2 regions of the Bradyrhizobium pachyrhizi genome follow, and region 1 is predicted to be linked to the other one. Evidence: predicted binding sites of a transcription regulator. Region 1 holds the regulator's gene; the other holds the start of a gene.

Region 1 (4,209 bases):
ATGTCGTTCGCCGCGACGCTCGGGCTGGTGGCGCTGGTGCAGATCGGGCTACCGAACCTGCTGGCGTCGCCCGACCATTCGGCGACCGCGCGGGTCGCGCTGTGGGGCGGGCGCGAGCTCACGATGCTGATGCTGGCCTCGCTCGTGGCGGGGCTGGCGACGACGCCCTATGCCGCGTTCCATTTCCATCGCGTGACGCCCTACGGGCTGCTCGCCAACCTCGCGGCGATGCCTGTCGTCTCGGCGGTCGTGATGCCGGCCGGCCTGCTCGGGCTCGTCGCCATGCCGTTCGGCTTCGACGGACTGTTCTGGGCGATCATGGGTCTTGGCATCGACTGGATGATCCTGGTGACGCAATGGGTCGCCGCACTCCCGGGCGCGGTCGGCCGGATGGCGGCGTTCGGCATCGGGCCGCTGATCGCCGCGAGTGCCGGCATCATCCTGCTCGGGCTGCTGCGCACGCCGCTGCGCTGGTCAGGCGCGGTGCTGCTGCTGGTGGCCTCGGTCTGGGCGCTCAGGGTGCCGCAGCCGGACGTGCTGGTGTCGGGCGACGGCCGCAACGTCGCGGTGCGTGGCGGTGACGGACGGCTGCATCTGATGCACAGCGCCAAGGATGCATTTTTGGTCAAGGAGTGGCTGGCGGCGGACGCCGACGCGCGCACCGCCACCGATGCGTCGCTCGGCGAGGGCGTCTCCTGCGATGCCGGCGGCTGCGTGACCCAGGCACCCGGCGGCGCCTTCGTCGCGCTGGCGACCCGGCCGGAGGCGCTGGCGGACGACTGCGAGCGCGCAGCCCTGATCGTGACGGCGCGGCCGGCGCCGCAGGGCTGCGCGGCATCGGTGATCGATGCCGAGCGGCTGCGCCGCCACGGCGCGCTGGTGCTGCGACGGATCAGGGACGGCTACGCCGTCGATGCAGTCAAGCCCGGCGGGATCGACCGGCCGTGGTCGCCGGCGGTTCCCGGCGACGGCGAGAGCGAGACGACGCTACGCGCGCCCGCCGCCGCGCCGCGGCCTGCGGTGGATGCGACGCCGGCTGAGACCGATCTGCAGGGCGATGATTAGCTGTGGTCTGGCGAGGGGCCGCTTGGCAGCTCGAACAGGCCGAGATGATATTCGTCGGAGTCGGGGGCGTCGGGCTTCTTGACGAGAGTAAAGGAAGCCTCGGGAAATTGCTCCCAGACTTTCAGGTCGTCGGCCGTTACCGTCAGCCAACCGAACCGGAACAGGTAGCGGCCCGGTTCCGTGACGCGTCCAGCCTTTTGCCATGTGACCTTATCGACCACCGCGCACGTCCTCCGTGCCCGATGATGCGCCAAGGCGCCGGCCGACGCAAATCTCCTTCTGCGCCCCGGAAGCGGGAGTCCGGGGTCGCCCGAAATTGCTTAGGTCATTCGCCGCCGAACAGCTCATTCCGCGGCGACGATGCGCTCAACCCAAAAACAGCGTTGCGAATGCGGAGGGCCGCCGCTCCACAACCTTCGGCTTCTGCTCGACCGGCGGATGCAGCGCCGGCAATTGCAGCACGCTGACGCGCTGTCCCTCGACCAGCTGGGTCACCAGCACATGGCTGCCGTCGGGGAATTCGACCGCGTCATGATGCCGATCGGGCACGTCGGGCTCGACTTCGTTGAACACGCCGACGCGATAGTTCAGCGTCTTGGTCCAGATCCAGCGGCTGTCGTAGCGAACGTTCTCGGCGAAAGCGAGCTCGGTGCCCGGCAGCATGCAGACCGCGACAGTGGGATCGTTCTCCGAGGCAAAGCCGCGGGTCGACGTGCCGCGGAACGTCGTCGTGATCAGCGTCTCTCCGACAATGGCGGGGCGCGATGCCACGGCGTGCAGACTATAGTCACACATCGGATGGCTCCTCATTTCGAGGTAGCGACCCGTGCCTCTCCTTGAGGCATTAGGGCCTCTACCAGAGTGGACGATAGCGAACGAGCGTCTGCTCGTTTCTGGGCGATTGTACGACTGGTCCGAGATCGCTCCGATCACAAACACGCGACGCTGCGCGAGAGGTATCGGAGCGCATCGGGCAGGCCGTACGCTACACTATCATGCAAGGAACGATCCGACGTGTTGCTCGTTCCCGGCCGCCGCAAGTATTTGCAATTCAGTATTTGCGATAAAGGCCGATCAGCTTGCCCTGGATGCGGACCCGGTTCGGCGGCAGGATGCGCACTTCATAGGCGGTGTTGGCCGGCTCGAGCGCGATCGATGCGCCGCGGCGGCGGAAGCGCTTCAGGGTGGCTTCCTCCTCGTCGATCAGCGCCACCACGATGTCGCCGGTATTGGCGACGTCGTTGCGCTGGATCAGCGCCATGTCGCCGTCGAGGATGCCGGCATCGACCATCGAGTCGCCGCGCACCTCGAGCGCATAGTGCTCGCCGGCGCCGAGCATGTCGGGCGGCACGCTGATGGTGTGGCTGCGGGTCTGCAGCGCCTCGATCGGCGTACCGGCGGCGATCCGGCCCATCACGGGGACCGCGACTGGACGGTTGCCGTCGTCCTCGGCAATCGGCGGCGTGCTGGCGCGCCGGCCGAGGGTGCCTTCGATGACACTGGGCGTGAAGCCGCGGCGACCGTTGCCGGCGCCGGCCGAGAGTTCGGGCAGCTTGATGACCTCGATGGCGCGGGCGCGGTTCGGCAGGCGGCGGATGAAGCCGCGCTCCTCCAGCGCAGTGATCAGGCGGTGGATACCGGACTTCGAGCGCAGGTCGAGCGCATCCTTCATCTCGTCGAAGGAGGGCGGTACGCCGGCCTCTTTCAAACGTTCATTGATGAAACGCAGTAGTTCGTACTGTTTGCGCGTGAGCATCTCGAGTATTCCCCCGGTTGATAGCGTCGTTCGATTCCGAGACTCTTCTGGTGGGGCCTGCAGGCCGGGCCTGACCTCAGGAGCATGTGCTCAATGCACCTGCTTCCACGCGGCTTCCCGATTGTAGACACCAGTACTCGAAACAAATCATGAACGGACACTATATGTTCGATATGTGTTCCGCAACCACTTAATTTCCGGTGAACGTGTCGGGCAACGCACAATCGGCGGGGCGCGAAAACCCTATTCGGGCAGTGTCAGAATTTCGCATTCGCTGCCTTTGACGGCAGCCGCCGCAAACGGCGGACGCACGAGAAGCGCCCGTGCCGCAGCGAGATTCCCGAGCAGCGACGAGTCCTGCTGCGTCACCGGGGTTGCGACCAGCGTGCCGTCCTCGCGCGCTTCGAGACGCGCACGCAGATAGTCCTCGCGCTGGTCGTTGGCGGCGAGGTCGCGGCCGAGCAGGGCGCTTGCGCGGCGATGATGAATCACTTTCCGGCCGCTCAGCGCCCGAATCAACGGCACCAGGAACAGGAAGGCGCAGACATAGGACGACACCGGATTGCCGGGCAGGCCGATCACCCGCATCGCGCCGAGCCGGCCGTGCATCATCGGCTTGCCGGGCCGCATCGCAATCCGCCAGAACGCCATCTCGACGCCCTCGGCTTCCAGCGACCGCTTGACGAGATCGTGGTCGCCGACCGAGGCGCCGCCTGTCGTGATGAGGATATCGGCGCCGGCCTCGCGTGCCCGGCGGATGCCGGCCGTGGTCGCCTCCACCGTGTCGGCGGCAACGCCGAGGTCGACGGTCTCGGCGCCTTCGGCGCGCGCCAGCGCCCGCAGCGCGTAGCCGTTGGAATAGACGATCTGGCCGGGACCGGGCTGCGAGCCCGGCATCACCAGCTCGTCGCCGGTCGCCAGCACCGCGACCTTCGGGCGGCGGCGCACCGTCAGTTCCGGATAGTTCATGGCGGCCGCCAGCGACAGCGCGCGGTCGGACAGGCGGCTGCCGCCGGCGAGCAGCACCTCGCCCTCACGGAAGTCGACCCCGGCCTGGCGGATGTGCCGCCCGACGCTGGCGGCCTCCGAGATCGTGATGTGGTCGCCGTCGACGGCGGTGTCTTCCTGGATGATCACGGCGTCGGCGCCGCTCGGGATCACGCCGCCGGTGAAGATCCGCACCGCCTCGCCGGCGCCGACCGTCCGCTCGAACGGCCGGCCGGCGGCGACTTCGCCGATCACCTTGAGCCGGGCCTTTAGATCGGCCGCATCGGCGGCGCGCACCGCATAGCCGTCCATCGCCGACATCGGCTGCGGCGGCTGGGTGCGCAGCGCCGCGAGGTCGTGCGCAAGCGTGCGGTGGTAGGCGGCATCGAGCGCGACCATCT
Region 2 (4,209 bases), 2.7 Mb from region 1:
GGCGATGGTGGTGAGATAGCGCCGGTCCATCGCATCGAGCCCGGCGCTGTCGACCTCGAGCGCGCTCAGCGCCCGGTCGGCGATGCCGCGGTCGACGGAATCGGCATCGGCGGCGGAGGCAAAGTCGCGCACCCGGCGCAGCAGGCGGCCGGCGATGCGCGGCGTGCCGCGGGCGCGGCGCGCGATCTCGTTGGCGCCGTCGGGGCTCATGCCGATATTGAGCACGCGGGCGCCGCGGGTGACGATCTTCTCCAGCTCTTCCTCGGTGTAGAAATTGAGCCGGATCGGAATGCCGAAGCGGTCGCGCAAGGGATTGGTGAGCAACCCCGCACGCGTCGTCGCGCCGACCAGCGTGAATTTCGACAATTCGATTTTCACAGAACGCGCCGCGGGACCTTCGCCGATGATCAGGTCGAGCTGAAAATCCTCCATCGCGGGATAGAGCACTTCCTCGACCGCCGGGCTGAGGCGATGAATCTCGTCGATGAACAGCACGTCGCGCTCTTCGAGATTGGTCAGCAGCGCCGCGAGATCGCCGGCCTTCGCAATGACAGGGCCGGAGGTGGCGCGAAACCCGACGCCGAGCTCGCGCGCGACGATCTGCGCCAGCGTGGTCTTGCCGAGGCCGGGCGGACCGACGAACAGCACATGATCGAGCGCCTCGCCGCGCTTCTTCGCAGCCTCGATGAAGATCGAGAGATTCTTGCGCGCCTGGGCCTGGCCGACGAACTCGGTCAGCGACTGCGGCCGCAGCGCGGTGTCGCCGACATCATCGGAGCGGCGTTCGGGCGAGACCATGCGCGAGGGCGTGTTCATATCGCTAAACCAGCACGAGGTGGTTGTTCTCCCTCTCCCCGCCCTTGCGGGGAGAGGGTTGGGGTGAGGGGCTCCATCCGCGAGCGCGATGCGTGTTGAGACCTGTACCCCCTCACCCGGACCGCATCTTCGATGCGGTCCGACCTCTCCCCGCAAGCGGGGCGAGGTGAAGAAGAGAGACGCTTCGATACACAACTCACTTCGACAATTCCTTCAGGCCCAGCCGGATCAGCTGCGCGGTCTCGACGCTCTCACCGGCGCTGCGCGAGGCGGCGGCGATGGCGGCAGCGGCTTGCGGCTGGCCGTAGCCGAGATTGACCAGCGCCGAGATCGCGTCGGTCACCGGGCGCGGCGCGCGGTTGTTGTCGATCGCGCCCGACAGATGCACCACCGCGGGATCGACATCGGCGAAGCCCGGCGCCTTGTCCTTCAGTTCGCTGACGATGCGCTCGGCGACCTTCGGCCCGACCCCCGGCGTCCGCGCCACCGCCGCCTTGTCGCGCAGCGCGATCGCATTGGCGAGATCGGTCGGCGGCAGCGTGCCGAGCACCGCGAGCGCGACCTTGGCGCCGACGCCCTGCACGGTCTGCAGCAGGCGAAACCATTCGCGCTCGTGATCGCTGCGGAAGCCGAACAGTTTGATCTGGTCCTCGCGGACATAGGTCTCGATCGAGAGCACGGCAGCGCCGCCCGGCGACGGCAGCGCCTGCAGCGTGCGGCTCGCGCAATGCACCTGATAGCCGACGCCGCCGACGTCGAGGATCACATAGTCCTCGCCATAGGAATCGATCAGGCCCTTCAGCTTGCCGATCATAGGTTCGCCACCTTGAGCCGCAGCGCGGTGCTCTGGCGGTGATGGGCGTGGGTGATCGCGACCGCGAGCGCGTCCGCGGCGTCGGCGGACGGCGGCTCGGCTTTCGGCAGCAGGATCTTCAGCATCACCTGGATCTGGCTCTTCTCGGCATGTCCGGCGCCGACCACGGTCTTCTTGACCTGGTTCGGCGCGTATTCGGCGACCGAGATACCGAACATTGCGGGCGCCAGCATGGCGACGCCGCGCGCCTGGCCGAGCTTCAGCGTGGCAACGCCGTCCTTGTTGACGAAGGTCTGCTCGACCGCCGCCTCCGCCGGTCGGTGGTGGGCGAGCACGGCAGCCAGCCCCTCATGGATCGCAAGCAGCCGGCTCGCCAGCGGCAGATCGTCCGGCGGCTCGACCGAACCGCAGGCGATATAGACGAGACGATTGCCTTCGGTCTCGATCACCCCCCAGCCGGTGCGGCGGAGACCCGGATCGATACCGATGATGCGGACGGGAGAGCGAATCGGCTGGGATGTCATGGGGTAGTGATACCGCCTGCGCCGGGAGAACGAAACACAAACGGAGCCTCATCCCCGCCTCCGTCGCGGTCAGCTCGGCCCATCGCCCAGCCTCGGCTCGTCGTCCCCCGCGAAAGCGGGGGATCCAGTACGCCGCGGCCTCGCGGATCAAATGAAGGTCTCTGGAATACTGGATCGCCCGGTCGAGCCGGGCGATGACAGCGGAGCAAATGGATCAACCGCCCATCTTCGCGATCAGCGCGTCGGACACCTCGAAATTGGCGAACACATTCTGCACGTCGTCGTGCTCGTTGAGCAGGTCCATCAGCTTCAGCAGCTTTTCGCCGGTCTCGTCGTCGACCGAAACGGTGTTCTGCGGCTTCCAGGTCAGCGCCGCCTTGCGCGGCTCGCCGAACTTCGCTTCCAGCGCTTTTGCGACTTCGCGGAAGGTGTCCTGCGAGGCGTAGACCTCGTGGCCGCCCTCGCTGGAGACCACGTCGTCGGCGCCGGCCTCGATCGCGGCGTCCAGCATCGCGTCGTCGGAGGCGACCTTGGCGTCGTATTCGATGATGCCGGTGCGATCGAACATGAAGGCGACCGAGCCGGTTTCGCCGAGATTGCCGCCCGACTTGGTGAAGAAGGAGCGGATGTCGGAAGCAGCGCGGTTGCGGTTGTCGGTCAGCGCCTCGACGATGACGGCGACGCCGCCGGGGCCATAACCCTCGTAGCGGATCTCGTCGTAGTTCTCGCCCTCATTGCCCGCGGCCTTCTTGATGGCGCGGTCGATATTGTCCTTGGGCATGTTCTCGGCGCGGGCCGCGACCACGGCGGCGCGCAGCCGCGGATTCATCGCCGGGTCCGGGGTGCCGAGCTTGGCCGCCACGGTGATTTCGCGGGCCAGCTTGCCGAAAAGCTTCGACTTCTGGGCATCCTGCCGGCCCTTGCGGTGCATGATGTTCTTGAATTGGGAATGGCCGGCCATGCGACGTCTCTTCGGAGCTTAGGGTCTGAACAGGGATGGAAAACGCGGCCTTATAGGCCCCTCACGGTCAAAATCAAAGGATCGGCGGGGCCCTACGGCGGAGGAATACTACCGCAAGCCGGAATATGAGGCACTTGTTAACCATGACTTCACGCCCGGATGCGAGGATCGCCCCGTCCCGCCGCAACTTTCCACAGCCCCTAAAGAGCCCACATGGCGTTCGGTTTGTTTCGAAAGCAAGTGCCGGAGCCGGCTGCGCCGGCCGTCGCGCCGCAGGTTCCAACCGCGGCCGCCACCCCTCAGGTCTCGACCGAGACTGATTTGGCCAAGGATTCATCCAAGGAAATCCTGGAATTGCTGGAACTCGAGCTCGGGGCGATGATCCGCCAGCTCGAGCGCGCCGCGAGCTCGGTCGCCGACGGCGCCGAGGCGACGGCAGCCAAGCTCGCCACCATTCGCGCCCGCACCGATGCGCTGACCGGCCGCAGCAGCGATGCGCAGAGCACCGCGACGACGTTCTCGCAAGCCGCCGACCGTTTCACCCACTCCGCCGAGGGCATCGGCGCGCAGGTTCGCAGCGCGAGCCAGCTCGCCGACGACGCCGCGGCCGCGGCGCGCGAGGCCACCGACAATGTCGATCGCCTGCGCGAGTCTTCGGCCGCGATCGGCAACGTCGTCAATCTGATCGCGCAGATCGCGCGGCAGACCACGCTGCTCGCGCTGAACTCGACGATCGAGGCGGCGCGCGCCGGTGCCGCCGGCAAGGGCTTTGCGGTGGTCGCAACTGAGGTCAAGGCGCTGGCAGTGCAGACCCAGAGCGCGACCGAGGAGATCACCCGCAAGATCGAGGTATTGCAGAAGGACGCCACCGGATCGGCGGACGCGGTCCACCGCATCTCCCAGGCGATCGAAAAGATCCGCCCGGTGTTCGAGAACGTCAACGGAGCGGTTGCCGAGCAGAATGAAATCACCGGTGAGATGGGCCAGAATGCCGCCTCCGCTTCGCACTTCATCGTCTCGGTCGGCACCAGCGCCGGCGAGATCGACTCGGCAACACGCGAAGCCGCCGCGCATGGCGACAATGTCGCCAAGGC

Evidence for each region. The regulator LexA, encoded in region 1, represses DNA repair genes until DNA is damaged. The targets are predictions, from matches to a motif close to TGTTCNNNNTGTGTTCNG.
Region 2: ruvC (crossover junction endodeoxyribonuclease RuvC) is a predicted target of LexA. The motif match lies at 2,180-2,197, and genes of this name have one in related genera.

The regions. Positions count from the first base shown of each region.
Region 1 is NZ_CP121667.1:5,051,274-5,055,482, reverse strand. It holds gene QA639_RS23740 (ComEC/Rec2 family competence protein) at 1-1,065, shown strand, start outside; gene QA639_RS23735 (hypothetical protein) at 1,062-1,286, opposite strand; gene QA639_RS23730 (hypothetical protein) at 1,432-1,860, opposite strand; gene lexA (transcriptional repressor LexA) at 2,117-2,821, opposite strand; gene QA639_RS23720 (molybdopterin molybdotransferase MoeA) at 3,065-4,209, opposite strand, start outside.
Region 2 is NZ_CP121667.1:7,783,115-7,787,323, forward strand. It holds gene ruvB (Holliday junction branch migration DNA helicase RuvB) at 1-816, opposite strand, end outside; gene ruvA (Holliday junction branch migration protein RuvA) at 1,013-1,630, opposite strand; gene ruvC (crossover junction endodeoxyribonuclease RuvC) at 1,627-2,154, opposite strand; gene QA639_RS36810 (YebC/PmpR family DNA-binding transcriptional regulator) at 2,369-3,115, opposite strand; gene QA639_RS36815 (methyl-accepting chemotaxis protein) at 3,329-4,209, shown strand, end outside.